Regions from separate parts of the Paenibacillus sp. FSL R7-0216 genome, predicted to be linked through region 3. Evidence: a T-box and tRNA genes for the amino acid it is inferred to sense, from the RefSeq annotation. Region 3 holds a T-box; the other regions hold tRNA genes.
The links. A T-box is a leader RNA that pairs with one kind of tRNA and senses whether it is charged. The one in region 3 lies ahead of argS (arginine--tRNA ligase), so its partner is inferred to be a tRNA-Arg.
Positions count from the first base shown of each region.

Region 1 (7,034 bases), 2.6 Mb from region 3:
CCTGGTACCGTGATCCGGTACGGGGACAGTGTCAGGTGGGCAGTTTGACTGGGGCGGTCGCCTCCTAAAGAGTAACGGAGGCGCCCCAAGGTTCCCTCAGAATGGTTGGAAATCATTCGAAGAGTGCAAAGGCAAAAGGGAGCTTGACTGCGAGACTGACAAGTCGAGCAGGGACGAAAGTCGGGCTTAGTGATCCGGTGGTACCGCATGGAAGGGCCATCGCTCAACGGATAAAAGCTACCCTGGGGATAACAGGCTTATCTCCCCCAAGAGTCCACATCGACGGGGAGGTTTGGCACCTCGATGTCGGCTCATCGCATCCTGGGGCTGAAGTAGGTCCCAAGGGTTGGGCTGTTCGCCCATTAAAGCGGTACGCGAGCTGGGTTCAGAACGTCGTGAGACAGTTCGGTCCCTATCTGTCGTGGGCGCAGGAAATTTGAGAGGAGCTGTCCTTAGTACGAGAGGACCGGGATGGACGCACCGCTGGTGCACCAGTTGTTCCGCCAGGAGCATAGCTGGGTAGCTAAGTGCGGACGGGATAAGCGCTGAAAGCATCTAAGCGTGAAGCCCCCCTCAAGATGAGATTTCCCAATTAGTAAGACCCCTTGAAGACGACGAGGTTGATAGGCCTGAGGTGGAAGTGCAGCAATGTATGGAGCTGACAGGTACTAATCGGTCGAGGGCTTATCCAAATATCTAAAACAGCAAATTCGTTTCGTATCCAGTTTTCAAGGATTAAACCTTGAACCGTTTGGTGGCGATGGCGGAGGGGTTCCACACGTACCCATCCCGAACACGACCGTTAAGCCCTCCAGCGCCGATGGTACTTGGACCGAAGGGTCCTGGGAGAGTAGGACGCCGCCAAGCAATATTCCCTGATAGCTCAGTTGGTAGAGCACTCGACTGTTAATCGAGTTGTCACAGGTTCGAGTCCTGTTCGGGGAGCCATATGCTCTCATAGCTCAGTAGGTAGAGTGCATCCATGGTAAGGATGAGGTCACCGGTTCGATCCCGGTTGAGAGCTTCTCTACATAGGGCCCGTTGGTCAAGGGGTTAAGACACCTCCCTTTCACGGAGGTAACAGGGGTTCGAATCCCCTACGGGTCACCATTTCCGTAATATGTAGATCCCAGATATGGAGGCTTAGCTCAGCTGGGAGAGCATCTGCCTTACAAGCAGAGGGTCGGGGGTTCGATCCCCTCAGCCTCCACCATACCATTGGGGATTAGCCAAGCGGTAAGGCAACGGACTTTGACTCCGTCATGCATAGGTTCGAATCCTATATCCCCAGCCACTTTTCTTAGTAAGAGCCATTAGCTCAGTTGGTAGAGCACCTGACTTTTAATCAGGGTGTCGAAGGTTCGAGTCCTTCATGGCTCACCAGTTTCAATTATGTGCGCGTGTGGCGGAATTGGCAGACGCACTAGACTTAGGATCTAGCGTCTTTGACGTGGGGGTTCAAGTCCCTCCACGCGCACCATCTTTAATGCGGACGTGGCTCAGCGGTAGAGCATCGCCTTGCCAAGGCGAGGGTCGCGGGTTCGATTCCCGTCGTCCGCTCCATCTAAATACGCGCCCTTAGCTCAGCTGGATAGAGCGTTTGACTACGAATCAAAAGGTCAGGAGTTCGAATCTCTTAGGGCGCGCCATTTTTTAAATCAATACCACCTTATTAACGGGATGTAGCTCAGCTTGGTAGAGCACCTGGTTTGGGACCAGGGGGTCGCATGTTCGAATCGTGTCATCCCGACCATTTCTTTAAGGTGCGGGTGTAGTTCAATGGTAGAACTCCAGCCTTCCAAGCTGGTAGCGTGGGTTCGATTCCCATCACCCGCTCCATACATAACAGCAACATCATCGGATAAGATGATGTTTTTTGTTATAATTTTAGAGGATTATCTCCTTCCCGGGTATAAAAATTTTCTATCATTAACTTATACCCTTGCATTTTACTGCTTTACCGTGTTAGGGTAAGTGAAGTTGAAATGAATAGCGCTCCACTACGCGCATCACAGCTTCCCAGGATAAAATTTCTTACAAATTAAGTGAAGATTTTCAGGGGAGTTTATTGTATGATGTTAAGAAACGCTTAGCGAACGCCATTTGGTCTAAACGACAAAGATGATGACAATGCGGAATGAAGCTTGCTGCATTAGGGATGAAATGGGGGAGAAACATGACAGAGTTAACGGTTACCGCAGGAAAAGGCAACTCGAATAACTTGCTTCGGCGCGACATTCGTTTTTTGGGCAATATTCTAGGAGAGGTCCTGGTGCATCAGGGCGGCAATGAGCTCTTGGATATTGTCGAGAAGATACGTGAAGCCAGTAAATCCCTGCGGGCTGTATTTTTGCCGGAATTGCATGAAGAATTTAAAGGTATGATCAATTCTTTGGAGCCCGGAATCCGTCATCAGGTGATCCGTGCATTTGCGATCTACTTCCAACTGGTGAATATCGCAGAGCAGAACCACCGGATTCGCCGCAAACGTGACTACGAGCTATCTGCCGGGGAGACCGTTCAGTCCGGCACGATCGAGGCAGCTGTCCGCGATTTGAAGGAGCAGGGCTTTAACTATGCTGAAGCTCAGGAGATCCTGGGAGGCATGTCGCTGGAATTGGTCATGACAGCCCATCCGACGGAAGCGATGCGTCGCGCGATTCTAGACATCCACAAGCGTATCGCTGACGATGTTATGCAGTTGGATAACCCGACACTCACGTTCCGGGAACGGGAGCAACTGCGGGAGAAGCTGCTTAACGAAGTGATTACCCTTTGGCAAACCGATGAGTTGCGTGATCGTAAGCCCACCGTACTGGATGAAGTTAGAAACGGCATGTACTATTTTCATGAAACCTTATTCCATGTATTGCCTGAAGTGTATCAGGAGCTGGAACGCTGTCTGACTAAATACTATCCGGAGCATTATTGGCACGTGCCAACGTATTTGCGCTTCGGTTCCTGGATCGGCGGCGACCGGGACGGCAATCCATCGGTAACCTCGGATGTGACTTGGGAGACGCTGCGGATGCAACGCAAACTTTCGGTTCGCGAGTACCAACGGATTTTGTCCGAGTTGTTCAAGCACCTCAGCTTCAGCACCAGCATTGTAGATGTAACGGACGAACTGATGGCCTCCATTCAACGGGATCGCCTTCAGGTCACTTTGCGCAAAACGCAGCAATGGAACAACGATAAAGAACCGTATCGTATCAAGCTGACGTACATGACGGAGAAACTGCACAATGTTTTGGATGACAGCAAGAGGGATACGCCAGAGCGTTACCCAAGTGTTGAGGCGTTTATCCAGGATCTGAAAATCATCGACCGGAGCTTACGTCATCACTACGCCGACTATGTTGCCGATACCCATATTAAGAAGCTGATTCGTCAGGCAGAGCTGTTTGGCTTCCACACAGCCACGCTCGATATCCGCCAGCACAGCAAAGAACATGAGAACGCCATGACGGAAATTTTGGCGAAGATGAATATCGTGGACAATTATGCCGAACTGGAGGAGCAAGACAAGATTGAGTTGCTGGAACGTTTGTTAAACGACCCGCGGCCACTCACTTCTCCGTATCAGGATTACAGCGAGAATACGAGAGAGTGCCTGGATGTTTACCGCACCGTGTATCTGGCGCAAAAAGAATACGGCCAGCAGTGCATTACCAGCTATCTCATTAGTATGGCGGAGGCGGCCAGTGATATTCTCGAGGTCATGGTCTTCTCGAAAGAGGTGGGCTTATTCCGCAAAGAAGCCGATGGATCGGTCGTATGTACACTGCAAGCTGTTCCGCTGTTTGAAACGATCGACGACTTGCACGCAGCGCCGGGAATCATGCGCCAGCTATTCGGCATGCCGATTTACCGCGAGTCGGTAGCGGCGATGAACGATCTCCAGGAAATCATGCTGGGCTACTCCGACAGCAATAAGGACGGCGGTGTCGTTACGGCGAACTGGGAGCTACGCGTAGCGCTGAAGCAAATTACAGCCGCAGCCCATGAATATGGCGTTAAGCTAAAGTTCTTCCACGGACGCGGCGGCGCGCTTGGGCGTGGCGGTATGCCGCTGAACCGCAGTATCCTCGTGCAACCGCCAGAAACGATTGGCGGAGGTATCAAGATCACCGAGCAAGGCGAAGTGATTTCTTCGCGTTATTCTTTACGCGGTATCGCGTACCGCAGCTTGGAGCAAGCAACCTCGGCCCTGATTACCGCGGCGATTCAAGCGAAGCTCCATCAAGGAACAAGTCCGGAAGAGCAACGTTGGGAAGACATCATGGCGGGCATTTCCGAGAAATCGCTTCATAAGTATCAAGATCTTGTTTTCCGCGAACCGGATTTCTTGAAATTCTTCCGTGAATCGACGCCATTGGTCGAGGTCGGCGAGTTGAATATCGGTTCCCGTCCTTCCAAGCGCAAGAATAGCGATCGGTTTGAGGACCTGCGGGCGATTCCATGGGTGTTTGCCTGGACGCAAAGCCGGTACTTGTTCCCAGCCTGGTACGCAGCGGGGACCGGTCTGATGGACTTCTACCAAAACAACGAAGAGAACCTCAAGGTTCTTCAAAATATGTATCAGCATTTCTCATTCTTCAGAACGGTGGTTGATACACTACAGTTCGCGTTGATCAAAGCAGATCTGGTGATTGCTAAAGAGTATGCGAAAATGTGCTCGGATGACGAGGTTAAGGATCGCATCCTCAGCCAAATTGAAGCGGAGTTCCGCTTGACTCGGGAAATGGTGTTGAAAATCACCGGCATTACCGAGATCCTCGATAACATACCTGGGCTGCAAGAATCTATCCGCTTGCGTAACCCATATGTCGATCCGCTTAGCTATTTGCAGGTACAGCTCTTGACGGAGCTGCGCACGGCGCGAGACCAAGGTCAGGATGATGCCGAACTGCTGCGTGAAGTGTTGCTTACGATTAACGGAATTGCCGCAGGTCTCCGGAATACGGGTTGATACCTGCAGATTTATCGACAGGAAAGTCAAAACGGGCCTTCTCTACGAGGAGGTCCGTTTTTTTGCATTCCGCTTTTGCTGAATGTATTGCATTTTGTGAAAAGTTGCTTTAACATTTGAATGAAGTGCCGACGACTGGAAGTACCCTTTAAATTGTCATAAAGTCAGGTTACTAAAGGGACGAATAGCCGGACAGGCAGGGTATAAGTATATAAGGATATCATGTACCTGAGCCCTTCCAACCGATTTGGGGGAAAATATGGTGGTGGAACATTTTGATGCAAGACTGGTGAAGCTGGCCCGCAAAGGAGATCAGGGCGCCTTCGCCGAACTTGTTGATCTATATAAGGATAAGCTTTATCATCTCGCATACCGGATGTTGTCGAATCGTCACGAGGCGGAGGATGTCGTACAGGAGACGTTCTTAAGGGTGCACAAAAATTGGAGCCGATACGACGACAAGCAGAAGTTCTCCACGTGGATTTACCGGATTGCGACCAACTTATGCATCGATCGGCTGCGGAAGCGGAAGCCAAGTTATTATCTGGATGCCGAAATGAACGATCAGGAGGGCATGGACGGATACACCTTGATTCCCGGGGACGAACGAACGCCGGAATCGGAATATCTGCTGTCGGAAACGCAACAGACCATCCACCAAGCCATCGACGGCTTGCCTGCCAAATACAAGTCGGTGATCGTGCTCCGTTATCTTCAGGAAATGTCGCTGCAAGAGATCAGCGACGTGTTGGATATGCCGGTGACGACGGTCAAGACGCGCGTTCACCGTGGACGGGAATTTCTACGTAAGAAGCTAGAGCATAAGATGCTTTAAAATGGGGACTCCTCCAACGATATTATTTTTGAAACGAAATGTGAATCGTTACGTATGTTAAGGTAGGACGACTATGATCTCTAGCCGTGCCCTCCGCTTTTCGCATAGATTAGTACTACTGAAAGGATTGGCTGATATGGAATGCAAACATGCCTCATCCATGATGCATGATTACCTGGACGGCGAATTGAGCCGCGACCATGTCGAACAGCTGAAGCTGCATCTAGACCAGTGTCCGGATTGCCTAAAGGAATTCAGGGAATTGGAAAGAACCGAAATGATGCTGTTTGCAACGATTAAACAGCATGCTAACCTATCGGCTCCCGATGAACTGGTGAACCGGATCATCAGCCAGATCCCGAGTCAGCCCAAGCAGCAGGCATGGATCCAATGGATCAGACGCCATCCGGCTTTGACGGCGGCAGCGATGTTTTTACTGGTCATGCTGTTCAGTGCAGTATCTCTTTGGGATAGCGACGATCAACTCATCGTTAAAGGAGCGGACCTGGATCAGGTCATTATTCAAGGCGACACGGTCACCGTACCCAGCGACTCCAAAATTGTCGGGAACTTGACCGTCGAGAACGGCAAAGCCGAGATCTACGGTGAAGTGCAAGGCAACTTGACGGTGATTGACGGCTCCTATTACCAAGCCTCCACGGCGCATGTCTCGGGCGAAGTCAAACAGATTGATCAAGCGCTGGATTGGATCTGGTATAGGATTATCAATACGTTTACGGAAGTTGCCTATAGGTGATCATCGAACGATGTAGAATAAAATGGCGCCTCACCTTCGGGAATGGGCGCTTTTTTATTTGGTGAACGAAGGAAAAAATTAACAACAGATACGGAATGAGCCTATTTTTACTGAACGCTTGCATCTAACTTGTGAACGTTATAACCTAGTAGTTAGGGGAAACTTATAGAGACAAGCTTGTAGGTTGTACATATCGTTTCCTTGTCGGCGGGCCAAACGTCCGCAAGGAACATTCCGGGGGTCGCAGCATGAACTATTTTGTGAATCTGACTTGGCAGGATACCATCAAGGATGTTATCGATATCCTCATTGTTACCTATATAATATATCACCTGATTTTGCTCGTACGGGGGACGCGTGCCGTGCAGCTGCTCAAGGGGATTCTGGTCCTGGTGTTTATTTGGGCCGTGAGTACCTGGTTTGATTTGTACACGCTGAAATGGCTGATGAATCAGATGTTTACGTTTGGG
Region 1 covers NZ_CP150222.1:4,391,346-4,398,379, reverse strand. The annotation lists rRNA gene MKZ15_RS20275 (23S ribosomal RNA) at 1-692, shown strand, start outside; rRNA gene rrf (5S ribosomal RNA) at 751-867, shown strand; tRNA gene MKZ15_RS20265 (tRNA-Asn) at 873-948, shown strand; tRNA gene MKZ15_RS20260 (tRNA-Thr) at 952-1,024, shown strand; tRNA gene MKZ15_RS20255 (tRNA-Glu) at 1,036-1,110, shown strand; tRNA gene MKZ15_RS20250 (tRNA-Val) at 1,138-1,213, shown strand; tRNA gene MKZ15_RS20245 (tRNA-Gln) at 1,220-1,294, shown strand; tRNA gene MKZ15_RS20240 (tRNA-Lys) at 1,308-1,383, shown strand; tRNA gene MKZ15_RS20235 (tRNA-Leu) at 1,397-1,480, shown strand; tRNA gene MKZ15_RS20230 (tRNA-Gly) at 1,489-1,563, shown strand; tRNA gene MKZ15_RS20225 (tRNA-Arg) at 1,573-1,649, shown strand; tRNA gene MKZ15_RS20220 (tRNA-Pro) at 1,677-1,753, shown strand; tRNA gene MKZ15_RS20215 (tRNA-Gly) at 1,766-1,839, shown strand; gene ppc (phosphoenolpyruvate carboxylase) at 2,177-4,972, shown strand; gene sigW (RNA polymerase sigma factor SigW) at 5,232-5,807, shown strand; gene MKZ15_RS20200 (zf-HC2 domain-containing protein) at 5,944-6,564, shown strand; gene cdaA (diadenylate cyclase CdaA) at 6,813-7,034, shown strand, end outside.
Region 1: it has a tRNA-Arg gene. The T-box ahead of argS (arginine--tRNA ligase) is inferred to sense a tRNA for this amino acid. The anticodon was not compared.

Region 2 (7,034 bases), 2.1 Mb from region 3:
ATACGGGCTGACGCCTGCCCGGTGCTGGAAGGTTAAGGGGAGTGGTTAGGGGTTAAACCCGAAGCTATGAACCGAAGCCCCAGTAAACGGCGGCCGTAACTATAACGGTCCTAAGGTAGCGAAATTCCTTGTCAGGTAAATTCTGACCCGCACGAATGGCGTAACGACTTGGGCGCTGTCTCAACGAGAGATCCGGTGAAATTTTAATACCTGTGAAGATGCAGGTTACCCGCGACAAGACGGAAAGACCCCATGGAGCTTTACTGCAGCTTGATATTGGACTTTGATACGATTTGTACAGGATAGGTGGGAGCCTAGGAAGCCGGAGCGCCAGCTTCGGTGGAGGCGCCGTTGGGATACCACCCTGATCGTATCGGAGTTCTAACCTGGTACCGTGATCCGGTACGGGGACAGTGTCAGGTGGGCAGTTTGACTGGGGCGGTCGCCTCCTAAAGAGTAACGGAGGCGCCCCAAGGTTCCCTCAGAATGGTTGGAAATCATTCGAAGAGTGCAAAGGCAAAAGGGAGCTTGACTGCGAGACTGACAAGTCGAGCAGGGACGAAAGTCGGGCTTAGTGATCCGGTGGTACCGCATGGAAGGGCCATCGCTCAACGGATAAAAGCTACCCTGGGGATAACAGGCTTATCTCCCCCAAGAGTCCACATCGACGGGGAGGTTTGGCACCTCGATGTCGGCTCATCGCATCCTGGGGCTGAAGTAGGTCCCAAGGGTTGGGCTGTTCGCCCATTAAAGCGGTACGCGAGCTGGGTTCAGAACGTCGTGAGACAGTTCGGTCCCTATCTGTCGTGGGCGCAGGAAATTTGAGAGGAGCTGTCCTTAGTACGAGAGGACCGGGATGGACGCACCGCTGGTGCACCAGTTGTTCCGCCAGGAGCACAGCTGGGTAGCTAAGTGCGGACGGGATAAGCGCTGAAAGCATCTAAGCGTGAAGCCCCCTCAAGATGAGATTTCCCAATTAGTAAGACCCCTTGAAGACGACGAGGTTGATAGGCCTGAGGTGGAAGTGCAGCAATGTATGGAGCTGACAGGTACTAATCGGTCGAGGGCTTATCCAAATATCTAAAACAGCAAATTCGTTTCGTATCCAGTTTTCAAGGATTAAACCTTGAACCGTTTGGTGGCGATGGCGGAGGGGTTCCACACGTACCCATCCCGAACACGACCGTTAAGCCCTCCAGCGCCGATGGTACTTGGACCGAAGGGTCCTGGGAGAGTAGGACGCCGCCAAGCAATATTCCCTGATAGCTCAGTTGGTAGAGCACTCGACTGTTAATCGAGTTGTCACAGGTTCGAGTCCTGTTCGGGGAGTCCATCCTGGAAGGAAGCATGTATGCATTTCATATTTGCTTCTCTTCTGGGGAAACCAACTCATATGGAGAGGTGTCCGAGTTGGCCGAAGGAGCACGATTGGAAATCGTGTAGGCGTCACAAGCGTCTCGAGGGTTCGAATCCCTCTCTCTCCGCCAGCAAGGACTTTGTTTGTGGCCCGTTGGTCAAGGGGTTAAGACACCTCCCTTTCACGGAGGTAACAGGGGTTCGAATCCCCTACGGGTCATTCTTTATCGTCCCAGATATGGAGGCTTAGCTCAGCTGGGAGAGCATCTGCCTTACAAGCAGAGGGTCGGGGGTTCGATCCCCTCAGCCTCCACCATATCGATTCTCTTTTACTGACGCGGGGTGGAGCAGCCCGGTAGCTCGTCGGGCTCATAACCCGAAGGCCGCAGGTTCAAATCCTGCCCCCGCAATTATCCTCGCAAGAGGATGGCATGATCCAAGTGTGGAGCCGTGGTGTAGAGGCCTAACATGCCTGCCTGTCACGCAGGAGACCGCGGGTTCGAATCCCGTCGGCTCCGCCATTATTTTATGCCTTCTTTGTACGAGCCATTAGCTCAGTTGGTAGAGCACCTGACTTTTAATCAGGGTGTCGAAGGTTCGAGTCCTTCATGGCTCACCAGTTTCATATTCTTTATGCGGACGTGGCTCAGCGGTAGAGCATCGCCTTGCCAAGGCGAGGGTCGCGGGTTCGATTCCCGTCGTCCGCTCCATCTAATACGCGCCCTTAGCTCAGCTGGATAGAGCGTTTGACTACGAATCAAAAGGTCAGGAGTTCGAATCTCTTAGGGCGCGTTTCCTTGCCGGTGTGGCGGAATTGGCAGACGCGCGCGACTCAAAATCGTGAGGGAAACCGTGGGGGTTCGAGTCCCTTCACCGGCATCAAACCAAACAGATTTATAAATTCACGCTAATGTGATATTTATAAATCTGTTTTTTTATTTTGCCTTTTTTCATGTTCCAAGCAATGTTTCTTCAGAAGGTGAATCGAATCATCCCCTCCCCATTTCTCCAAATCAGACAATGGCCATCCGGAGAGTGGAGGGTGCCCGCCCACTCCTTATCAGACTTTTCTTTATTGAAAAATCAAATCGTACAAGCATATAATGAAGACTCAAAGCAGATCAGGTCGTTATGGGTCAGGCTTGGATGAAATCGTAAATGATTACAGGGGGAAGCTGCTTTGTTAAGTAGTTGGTATCAGACTTTTATTAAAGACAAGACGCTCTCGAAGATGGTGGTTATATATAGTCTGATAGCCATCGTTACTGTGATAGGCATCGCCCAAGCGATCTTTAGGAGCATGTTGGATTCGGCCGTGCAAAGTCAGATGGAAATCCAACGCAGAGCCTTGGACAGTATAAATGACTACGTGCAGAAAAATGTGGACTATGTGGAGCAGATTACAAACGAAATATATAGTCAATCAGCGCTTGCGGATAATGTGTCTTTTTTTCTCATGCACAACTACAACGAATATGTGAACTACAGATTGGAGAAACTCACCGGTTCCGGCGCCTCATACTGGGATGCCGCGAGTTTCTTTGTTAGGAAAATGGATGCCAATCCTGCGATTAAAGAGCTTATTCTTTATGGGGAGGATAGTCAGCAAGTATACGATTTCTGGCATGGGCGATTGAAGTCCTATCAAGTAAACGCCGAGAAGTCCTATGTGCCTGGAGCCATCATGAATGAATCCGCTCGAATCTCTGTTCCTAATCTATGGCTTGAAAAGCTCGTCGATAAGAACCAGGAGCGGATGTACACGGCGCGTACGAACATCACAAACCGGTATAATCTAAAGACGGTTGGACATCTGCTGGTATACTATGATTCCGACCAAATCGGCTCAGCCATAGCCCCATACGAAAATAAGCTTAAAGGTAATTTATTGGTGCTCACCCCAAAGGGCAAGGTGATTTATGATCGGTCCGGCCAATATTATAACGAACCGTATCCATATGGCGAGCAAGTTCTATCTTACAATGGTTCGGCCATTTTGAAGGAAAATTCATGGATTAGCGCTGTCCAAAATAATAATGGTTACATTGTGCTAAGTGTCGTTCCCAAGGCGGAAATCAATGCCGGATTAGTGGATATTCAGCGAACTATTGTGATTTTGAGCATGGCTTGCATACTTGTCATCATTTTGATTCCCTTTGGATTCGTGATGAATTATACCAAACAGATGCATCTGATTATCCATTCAATGCGCATTGTTGAAACAGGGGAATTGAGCGTTCGCATTCCCGTTAAAAGGAAGGATGAATTAGGGCTGATCGCAGGCAGTTTCAACCAAATGCTGAATAAACTTACCCACCATATTAACCGTAGTTATAAGGCGGAAGCAGAGCAAAGCCGGGCGGAAATGACCGCGCTTCAGGCTCGCGTGAACCCGCATTTCTTGTTCAATACACTGGAAGTCATCCGAATGAGAGCCGTCTCGTTGGGCGTAACGGAAGTAGGGGACATGGTCTACAATCTGGCGAACTTATTTCGGAATCTAGTCGAGGAAGAGATGTTTGTAAGCCTTCAGCAAGAGATGGAGAACAGCAGGATGTATCTGGAATTGTTCAAGTCTCGTTACCAGGATAATTTCAGCTATGAGATCCGATTGGACCCTCGAACGGCGGACCATTGCATTGTAAAGTTGTCGCTACAGGTCATCATTGAGAACTTTATCGTTCACGGTTTGCGCGACGACGATATCATCAACCGCATTGAGGTGAGTTCCGAACTAAAGGACGAATTTGTATCAATTGTTGTCAGCGACAATGGAGTAGGGATGAGCGAGGAGAGGTTAAATGCAATCCGACAATCTTTGTCACAACCTGATTCAGGCAGCAAATCCTTCGGACTTCGTAGTGTATACCAACGGCTGATTTATATCTATGGCGATGAATGTACCATGAATTTGGACAGCAGGTATGGCGAAGGAACAACGGTAATAATCAGTATGCCTTACGTGAAGGGAGATTTATAGGTGTACAAAGTTCTTCTTGTAGATGATGAGAAATATATTCTTGAAGGTCTAAGCAGCTTAATCGATTGGGGAGCAATGGGACTGGAAATCGTGGGAATGGCAAAGGGAGGAAGGAAAGCCCTTGAACTGCTTGCCACCACGAAAGTGGATGTTTTGATTACGGATATCTCCATGCCGGGAATGAACGGGTTGGAGTTAATCCGCAAGGCACGTCAAGACGATGATCAACTCAAGGTCATCATTTTGAGTGGTTACAATGAATTCGACTATCTCAAGGAAGGGATGAGTCTGGGCATTGAGAATTATCTCTTGAAGCCGGTCAATGTGTCTGAACTCACCCAAACTTTGAGCACGCTCATGGACAAGTTGGAGGCTGCTAGACCCAATTACGATGATTTAAATGACATTTACATTATCAGAAATAACACCCTTCATCGCTGGATGACCAGGCAAATCGCGGCAGCTGAGTGGAAAGAGCGCTGTAAGCTGCTTCAGCTTGGCCCTACTCGCCAATACAGATTGGCCGCAGTTGCCAGGAAGGGAGACTATGCAGACCGGTTATTTGATGAATTGGACGAGACGAAGGGCAATCAAGCCCCGTGGGTCTACCGCGATCTTGATGGGGATGTGGCCATCATATTTCAGTCGGACAATGAGGGAGGGTTGAGCGAGTTTGCCCAAAGGTTTCTGCAAGAGTGGTGCTCGAGAGTTGGACAGGAAGAGCGAAACGATATCCGGATCGGACTTGGACGAGTCGAGGCTACGGAGGACTCTGATTCTCTGAGCTATGACGAGGCGAAACAGGCATTGGATTATTTCCTGCTGTTTCCCAGAGAAACGATTTTCCAATATGAGAAAATGAACATGTCTAAAGTGTTGATACGTTCGGAAAGCAGCATCAGCTGGGAACAGTATATCCAATTGCTTCATACCCGGGACGCCGATAGACTGAAAGACGTGATTCAAGAAGATTTTGTCAAGCTGCAGCAACAGGAGGGCATGACGCCTCGGCACTTATGGAGAATTGCCGCTGAGGTTATGATCCGCCTTAAGCTGGCTGTGGAAGAAGTAAGACCTGCGGATCCTGCGCTGGAGGAGAAGTTTTCCGATCATCTAGATCTTCTTCATAACACAGTAGAATGGGCAGGATTTATGGAAATACTGAGAAATATGGCGCAAATGTCAGTGGACACGTTACAGGCGGCCAATTACAGCCCTGTGATCCAGCAAGTATTAAAGCTGGTGAAAGATACGTATACCGAGAACTGGACACTCATGCAGTTGGGGGATCGGTTTCACACGCATCCTGTCTACTTGGGCCAACTGTTCCGCAAGGAAACAGGTGTGAGCTTTGCCGGATACGTGAACCGCTACCGAATTGAGCAGGCGAAGAGATTACTGCGAGAAACGAACCTGAAGGTCAATCAAGTGGCTCGTGAAGTCGGATATTGGGAAGTTGCTTATTTTTATAGGCAGTTCCGAAAATATGTCGGGGTCTCACCAATGGAATATAAATCACTCGTATGAAAACGGGTGAGCAACGAAACGCCGTTATCGTCGATAGATAAACGGCGTTTTTATTATGAAGTGCTGCTATGCTCCGAGGGGTATCGCACCTTTCTTTAGTTTGGTTAAGGTATCTTAGTTTTGTCTGCTGTTGGAACGGACGGTTTTTTGATAGCCTGAAAATGTAAGAGTAAAGCGGTTTCAAAACAAAAGGGAGGTTAACGCAAGATGAAAAAGAATTTCAAACTAACTCTGATTTTGGTCCTCGTATTGGCATGTACGACAATCTTGTCGGCCTGCGGCGGAACGGGCAAAGAGAAGGAGGCCGAAGTCGCCGGCAACAGCGGTGCTGCAAAGCCGGTGGAGTTGATCTGGTATAACATTGGCACACCTCAGAAGGATACCGATATGGTCATGGCTGAAGTGAGCAAGTATACCGCGGAGAAAATTGGGGTCACCGTAAAGATGAAACAAATCGACTTTGGCGATTACACGCAAAAAATGCAGGTTCTGACGCAATCCGGTGAGCCCATGGATATTCTGTTTACGGCTTCGTGGGGGTTTGATTATGTACAGAACGCAAGAAAAGGCGCATTCATGGAATTGAATGATCTTCTGGATCAATACGGGCAGGGAATCAAGGAGACGCTGGATCCCGCATTTCTGGAAGGATCCAAGGTGGATGGGAAGAACTATGGGATTCCCGCCAATAAGGAGCTTCCCGCCCAGGATGTCTGGCGTTTCAATAAGCAATGGCTCGACAAGTACAATTTGGATATTTCGGGCGTAAGAAGCCTGGAAAGTCTGGAGCCGCTCTTGAAAACGATTAAAGAAAACGAGCCCGGTGTAGTTCCGTTCATGATTGACCGAAACTTTATTCCTAATCTTCCCTATGATTACGTTATTCAGAATCTCCCAATGGCTGTGAAGCTCGATACGAACGACTTTAAAGTGGTTAATATTCTGGAAACTCCTGAGTTGAAGCAGTCTTTGGCGACAATGCGCAAATACTATCAGGCAGGATATATCGATCCTGAGGTAGCAACGACGACAGAAACTTCAGACTTAACCAAAACAGGCAACTGGTTTGTAGACCGTCCAACGACCCAACCGTTTGCTGATAATTTGTGGACGGCTTCCCTCGGCTATCCGGTAGTTTCTACACCGGCGACGGATCCTATCATTTACAATT
Region 2 covers NZ_CP150222.1:3,868,439-3,875,472, reverse strand. The annotation lists rRNA gene MKZ15_RS17705 (23S ribosomal RNA) at 1-1,076, shown strand, start outside; rRNA gene rrf (5S ribosomal RNA) at 1,135-1,251, shown strand; tRNA gene MKZ15_RS17695 (tRNA-Asn) at 1,257-1,329, shown strand; tRNA gene MKZ15_RS17690 (tRNA-Ser) at 1,396-1,487, shown strand; tRNA gene MKZ15_RS17685 (tRNA-Glu) at 1,505-1,576, shown strand; tRNA gene MKZ15_RS17680 (tRNA-Val) at 1,597-1,672, shown strand; tRNA gene MKZ15_RS17675 (tRNA-Met) at 1,693-1,766, shown strand; tRNA gene MKZ15_RS17670 (tRNA-Asp) at 1,801-1,877, shown strand; tRNA gene MKZ15_RS17665 (tRNA-Lys) at 1,900-1,975, shown strand; tRNA gene MKZ15_RS17660 (tRNA-Gly) at 1,992-2,066, shown strand; tRNA gene MKZ15_RS17655 (tRNA-Arg) at 2,075-2,148, shown strand; tRNA gene MKZ15_RS17650 (tRNA-Leu) at 2,156-2,235, shown strand; gene MKZ15_RS17645 (histidine kinase) at 2,537-4,336, shown strand; gene MKZ15_RS17640 (response regulator transcription factor) at 4,337-5,863, shown strand; gene MKZ15_RS17635 (ABC transporter substrate-binding protein) at 6,071-7,034, shown strand, end outside.
Region 2: it has a tRNA-Arg gene. The T-box ahead of argS (arginine--tRNA ligase) is inferred to sense a tRNA for this amino acid. The anticodon was not compared.

Region 3 (7,034 bases):
ATGCCAAAGGAGTGGAGCCCGCTTAAATGCACGACAAGCATGATAAAAGCGACAGTCAACCCATAAATTCCAAGAGTTGATGCGATCGCCATGAACCCGAAACGCAGCATCCGGATCGGGATCGACATGGAATACGACGGAATGGCGAAACTGGAAATCGCAGTTATTGCAACCACAACAACCATGACGGTAGAAACGATGCCCGCTTCGACTGCGGCTTGTCCAATCACGATCGAACCGACGATGGACACGGCTTGTCCAATCGTTCTCGGCATCCGTAGCCCGGCTTCCCGCAAGATTTCAAACACCACTTCCATGATCAGCGCTTCGAGGAAGGCCGGAAACGGGACCCCTTCACGTTGTGCCATCAAATTCAATAACAACACCGTAGGAATTAAATCCTGATGATAGGTAGTCAACGCGATATACAGGGCAGGAGCTAATAAGCAAATCAACAGGCATAAATAGCGCAGTAACCGGGTAACGCTCCCGTATAGATACGATTGATAATTATCCTCGGCGGATTGAAGAAAATCGACGAACAAGGTTGGTGCTAGGAGAACGAATGGGGTTCCGTCAATAAAGAGGGCAATTCGGCCTTCCAATACACCCGCCGCGATCGTATCAGGACGATCCGTGTTGTACATCATAGGGAAAATCGTAAGCGTATTGTCCTTGTTCAGCGTTTCCTCGATGTACTCGCCCTCCAGAACACGATCAACCCGGAGGTTGCTCAGTCTATTAATAAGTTCACTCACGAGCTGTTGATCCGCTAATCCGTGCATGTACATAAGAGCTAAATCCGTTTTGGTTTTACCGCCTGCCTGAATCGAATGTACGCGAACCCTTGCATCCTTCACCCTGTGACGTACCAAGGAGGTATTCGTGCGTATCGCCTCCGTAAATGAGTCCTGAGGCCCTCGGATAATCGGATGCGCCTTCGATTCGGCAATCGCACGTTCCTCTAACCCGGGAACCGAAACTAGCACGCCTTCGGCATACCCATCGATGAGGATCAATGCTTGGCCAGATAACAATCCGTCACACGTATCCTCATAAGTGGTCACTGAGCTAAGGCTACCTACGTTTAAGACCGTATCCTTGAGCCGTGATGGCGTCGCCTTCTCGTCGGAAGAGGCTTCCAGAATCGGACGTATCACATCCTGTTGCAAGCGTTGACTGTCGATTAACCCTTCGATATAAACTATAGCGACTTGCGTATGCCCGGATGGCAAAAGCTGGCGAAACACAACATCCGAACTGTTACCAAGAAGTTCACGAAGTCCTTCCAGGTTTTTTTGCAACGTTTCGAAGAACTCGACCGTTTGATGCATGTTCGCTAGCCCCTTTGTTCTGGTGAAGTAGTAAAAGTATTACCATTTTTTTCATCTCCTACTCGGGCCGGAAGGAGCATTCGAGGGTTGACTTTCGGAAAATGCCGGATATACTATTACAAAATAACCCAAATTCGACGATTGGGAGAGTAGCTGTTGGTTCTAGTCCTAGCGAGCCGGGAGGGTGGAAGCCGGTACAGGGCATACAGCGAAGCGGACCCATGAGAATGGTTGCTGAACGTATACGAGGTAGGCAACCACGGCAAACAGGCCGTTATCCCTAGAGTGGTTAAACATGGAGTTTAACAACAAGAGTGGTACCGCGAGCGCGCAAGCCTTCGTCTCTTTGAATGAGACGGAGGCTTATTTTATTTCCTATGGAGGGGAATCCCATGAACAGTAGGTGGATGAAAAAACACATTGAAGCATCCGTGCAGCGCGTTTCAGCAAGGCTTGGGCATATCTCCGATGAGCTTCCGAATGTTGTCATCGAGCGCCCCGCTCGTCCGGAACACGGTGATTATTCGACGAACATCGCGATGCAACTGGCCCGGACGCTGCGTCTGCCGCCGCTGCAAATCGCTGCGCTTCTGAAAAACGAGCTGGAGGAGTCGGGCCGGATAGAAGGTCTGTTGCACCGGATCGAAACCGCACCGCCGGGGTTTCTGAACTTCCATATCGATTGGAACGTATGGGTTCGCAAGGACTTTCGCCTCTCAGATGCGGGCGGAGGAAAAGTCGTTATTGAGCATACCTCCATCAATCCGAACAAATCGGCTCACATCGGTCACCTGAGGAACGCCTGTATCGGTGACTCGTTGGCACGATTGTTGAAAAAAGCCGGGTATCGGGTTGAGGTTCATAATTATATTGACGATTTGGGTAATCAATTAGCCGATACCGTCGTGGGGCTGCTGAACGTCAATCATCAAGCGGAGCATCTGAGGTTCGGCGATTACTGCTGGGAACTTTATGCTCGTACAAACAAGGAATACGAGCAAAATCCCGCGCTTCTGAAGCAAAGAACTCGAGTGCTACGGGCGTTGGAAGACGGGGACGGAAATGTGGCTTGGATCGGTATACTTACGGCGGAGCGCATCGTTTGTGAGCATCTGGAAGAAATGAAGTCTTTCGGGATTGATTACGACTTGCTGGTGTGGGAGAGCCGTATCGTCCGGGAAGGGTTTTGGGATTCGGCCTTTCGGTTGCTTCAGCAAACCGAGCAGTTTCAAAGGGAAACGTCCGGGAAGCTGGAAGGCTGCTGGGTGCTGAAACAGCCGGTGCCCGATTCAGAAGCGGAGCCCGATACCGAACATCAAGCCGATAAGGTTCTCGTTCGGTCTAATGGAATTTTGACCTACACAGCCAAGGATATCGCGTACCATCTCTGGAAGTTCGGTTTGCTGACGAACGATTTTCGGTATAAAGGGTTTGCGGATGGGCTATGGTCCACGCATGCAGAAGGGATCGCCGCCGATTACGGCAAAGCAGACCTCGTGGTGAACGTGATCGACCGCAGGCAGGAGTACCCGCAGGCGATGGTAAAGCAAGCACTGGAGGTCCTGGGATTTGAAGCTTCGGCGAAGAACCTGCGCCACGTCGGCTATGGCGTTGTTTCACTAAGCCCTGGTGCGGCAAGGGATTTGAGTATCGACACCTCCGACGGCAAAACCGCATACGCCATGTCCGGACGACAAGGAATCGGTATCAAAGTGTCCGATTTGCTGTGCCTCATGGAAGCGCAAATCGAAAGCAAGCGCTCCGATCCCGAGGGGTTGTCCAGCCGCTTGATCGCGGCTGCAGCAATCCGTTACTACTTACTGCGGTTCGCATTACCTACCGAAGTGGTGTTTGATATTCAACAGGCTACGGAGACGACAGGCAATACCGGCGTATATCTGATGTACGCCCATGCCAGAGCCGCTGGCATCCTGACCAAAGCCCAAGCAAACGGGCTCCTGCGAAGGGAGTCGCTCCCGGAAGACTTCACCCCGTTGGAACGGGCTGAACATGCCTTGCTTAGGCAGATCGCGGCTTGGCCGGATACGCTGAGTGCGGCTTGCGAGGAACTGTCCCCTACGCCGATCTGCCATTTTGCCTATGAGCTCGCCACCTTGTTTAATCATTTTTATACGGCTTGTCCAATTCTGAAGGCCGAGCCGAATCGGCAACCGTTCCGGCTATGGCTCACTGCCAATTTTAAGAATACAATTGCCGATGTACTGGATGTGATAGGGTTGCCGGCCCCGGATCGCATGTAAACGGCAAGAACATCGGCGAAACGGACCAACCGATCCCGAAGCGGCGCGGCCGATTATCCGGCCGCGCCGCTTCATGGGCAGAGGTCTGCCTCTGCCGTGCAACGTTTAAACGTTTAATTCTCTTTTGCGATATGCCGAATAAGTGGCAAAGACCAGCACCGCCACCAAAATGACGGATAGAGCGGCAATCCCTGCATGAATCCCTTCTCCCTTTACGATGCGTTCATAGCTGAAGTACTTAAAGGGAGAGAGCACGTTTAAAGCATCCAGTTCGTCTGTCAAGTCGGTGATTTTGGAAATGACGAAGCATCCCAGCAGGATCCCTGTGGCAATGGAGCCCGCAGTTTTAGGCCGTTTCAACAAGGCTGAAAGTGCCGTTCCCATCGATAGGAAGATGAACTGAACCAGCAACAAGCTGGTCATGAATTGCAGGATTTCCCCTGTGATGGCCTCTCCTTTATTGTAGGCGGAGACCATCACGAGCGAGGAGACCAGGGTGACGAGATTCAGAATCACCACTTGGACCAAAGCGGCCAGCAGTTTGGCCGTAATGACGTTTCCCCGCGACACCGGCTTCGCCATAAGGAATTCGACCGTTTTATCCCGTTCCTCTTTGGCGATGATCCCGCTCCCCAGCAGCACCGCATGAATAGCCACTGTCAGCTCGATATACAAAAATAACATGGCAAAGAATCCGCTCATTTGCGTGACATCAAACGACCCGATTCCAAGCAACGCCTTCATCGTTTGCGGTAAGGCATCAAATACCTCGCTGCTCGCGCCGCCGGCAGAATAGGCCGAATACTTGCTCATCCCGCTGACGACCAGCAAGAACAGGCACACGCCCCAGATGATCAGGCCCTTCCGGTGCGCCTTGAGTTCCCTTCTGAATATATTCATCGCAACTCCTCCGTTCGATCGAGTCCAAAGCGCAGTTTTTAGCTGACGGCATGGATATCTTTTTTCAGGTATACCGCGTAACTCAACGCCATCGCAACCACAACAATAACGGAGCCGGCGATTAGGTAAGGCGTCTCGTAACCGGCATGGGCCAGAATGTAGGAAGGCTCGAAATATTTAAAGGGCGAGACAAAACGTAAAACCTCTTTGTCCTCCCCGGTCGCGAGCAAGGCGCCAATCAAATATAATCCGAACACAACGCCCAGCGATAACGGAAGGACGCTCCGGAGTTTGGTAAAAAACACGGAGGACGCCATGCCGATCGCCAGGAACATGAGCTGAACAAAAAGTAGAGTCAAATTGATCATCAAAAATAGCTTTTGGCTGAAATCCTCTATTTTGACTCCGTTAGCGATAAGCGACGTTGCCGCGTAGAAGACGATATCCATCGCCGCCAAGATCAGCAAAGCTGCCAACAGTTTGGAGTTGACGACTTGCGCTCGCGACACGGGTTTGACCAGTAGAAAATCCGCTGTTCTCTCCCTCGACTCCTTGGTCAGAATCGATACACCAAGGTTCATTGCCTGGATCGCACCACATAAAGCGATAAAGGAGAAAATCATGGAATATAGCCCCAAGATCGAGGTGACCGTATCCAAATCAATGCCCAGCATGGCCTGAACGGATTCCGGGTAACTGCCGAGCAGCTTTTTGAAATCCAACGCATCGCTCGCTACGCTGGGATAAATGGACAAGTAGAGCGCAGCCAAGGCGATCATTGCGCAGGTCCAAACAATCGCCGATTTCCTCATTGATTTCAGTTCATGCAGTACCATATTCATGGCAGCTATTCCTCCTTCACATAGTAATGCATGAAGATTTCCTCCAAATCAGGCTCCACGATAGAGATGTTGGTCAGTTCAACCTCGGCAATTCTTTGCATCATCGCGTTAAGGTTGCCTTTGAAGATGAAGCTGGCCGCAGAGCTTTTCAACTCAAGATTACTGACACCGTCCATTTGGAAAGCAGTCGGATCGATCGCGAACTTTGCCTCCAAGCTAACTTTCTTGTAACTGTTGTCCTGCAGGTCGCTTATCTTCTCTTGTTTGATGATCCGCCCTTCCTTAATGAAGGCGACGCGGCTGCACATCTTCTGCACTTCACTGAGGATATGGGACGAGAAAAATACGGTCGCCCCTTTCCGGTACTCCTCCGCGACCAGTTCAAAAAAGGTCTGCTGCATCAGCGGATCCAGCCCGCTGGTTGGCTCGTCGAGAATAATGAGTTTCGGCTCATGAAGCAGCCCCTGCACAATTCCAACCTTCTTTTTATTCCCGAAGGATAGGTCGTCGATTTTCTTCTTCAGATCCAAGTCCATTCGCTCTGCCAGTTCCTTGATTCGTTTAGTGCAATCCTTCTTGTAAAAGCTTGCGGAATAGTTGAGTAAGTCGATCACGCGCATGCCATCATAATAAAAGACTTCCGAAGGCAGATATCCGAGCTCCCTGCGGATCTCGGGGTGTTGAATGCAGCTCTTGCCAAACAGGGTTGCACTGCCGCTTGTCGGGTAAATGAGTCCTAACAGTGTCCGAATCGTCGTCGACTTCCCAGCCCCATTGGGACCGATAAAGCCGAAGATCTCCCCCTCTTCTACCTGCAGGTTTACGTCGGTAATGCCTCTCGAATTCCCATATTTCTTTGTGAGGTTTTTCACTTCAATCACGCTCATGGTACGCCCTCCTTCTCGAATAAACCGCCGCCACTTACAAATACTCCGGCCGATAAAACTGCGCTTTCAGCATGTCGATGCTACGGAAAAACTCCCTTGCAATGACCTCGATATCTATTTTGTTCCCCCTGGACATCTGACTGGTAAACCCCTCCGCCATCCAGGTCAGCATGTTCATGAGAAGCTGCAGATCGATACCTTCCTTAAACTTCGATTCATCCACACCGGACAAGGCGATCCGATTCCGGATGTCCTCCCCTTTGGCCAAAATCGCCGTAATGTCCTGCCGCACTTCCTCATTCGTTTCGAAATACACACTGGTCAAAAAAGACAGCACTGCCGCATGCCTCCCGATTACAGACACTTTAATGTTCGTGGCTTGCTTAATCCTTTCGAAGAAATCCGTCAGTGTTTCATCGAACTTCGCATTGATTTCGTTCATCACTAAATCGCTGCAGTAGTTGATCAAATAGAGATACAACGCTTTCTTCGTGCCGAAATAATGGAAGACCATCGCCTTAGAAATCCCGGCCTCCGCGGCGATGTCGTTCATCGACGTCTTCTTGTACCCGTTGGTACCGAAACACGCTAAAGCCGCATCGATAATGCCATGTTGTTTTTCCAAGGGCAAACTCCAAAATTTCTCCATATCTTCACCTCCCGTGCACCATAAACCGAATCGGTCGATAAGATCATACTGCCATAAACCGATTCGGTCAATAGTTTTTCGAGGCGATTCCTGAATAAATCTTTCTATCGATAAGTATGTTTTACTGGAAGGCATGAAAGCGGATACAACGTAATGTCTTT
Region 3 covers NZ_CP150222.1:1,789,929-1,796,962, reverse strand. The annotation lists gene MKZ15_RS07920 (spore germination protein) at 1-1,334, opposite strand, end outside; T-box leader at 1,463-1,683, shown strand; gene argS (arginine--tRNA ligase) at 1,727-3,595, shown strand; gene MKZ15_RS07910 (ABC transporter permease subunit) at 3,701-4,495, opposite strand; gene MKZ15_RS07905 (ABC transporter permease subunit) at 4,534-5,337, opposite strand; gene MKZ15_RS07900 (ABC transporter ATP-binding protein) at 5,343-6,224, opposite strand; gene MKZ15_RS07895 (TetR/AcrR family transcriptional regulator) at 6,259-6,873, opposite strand.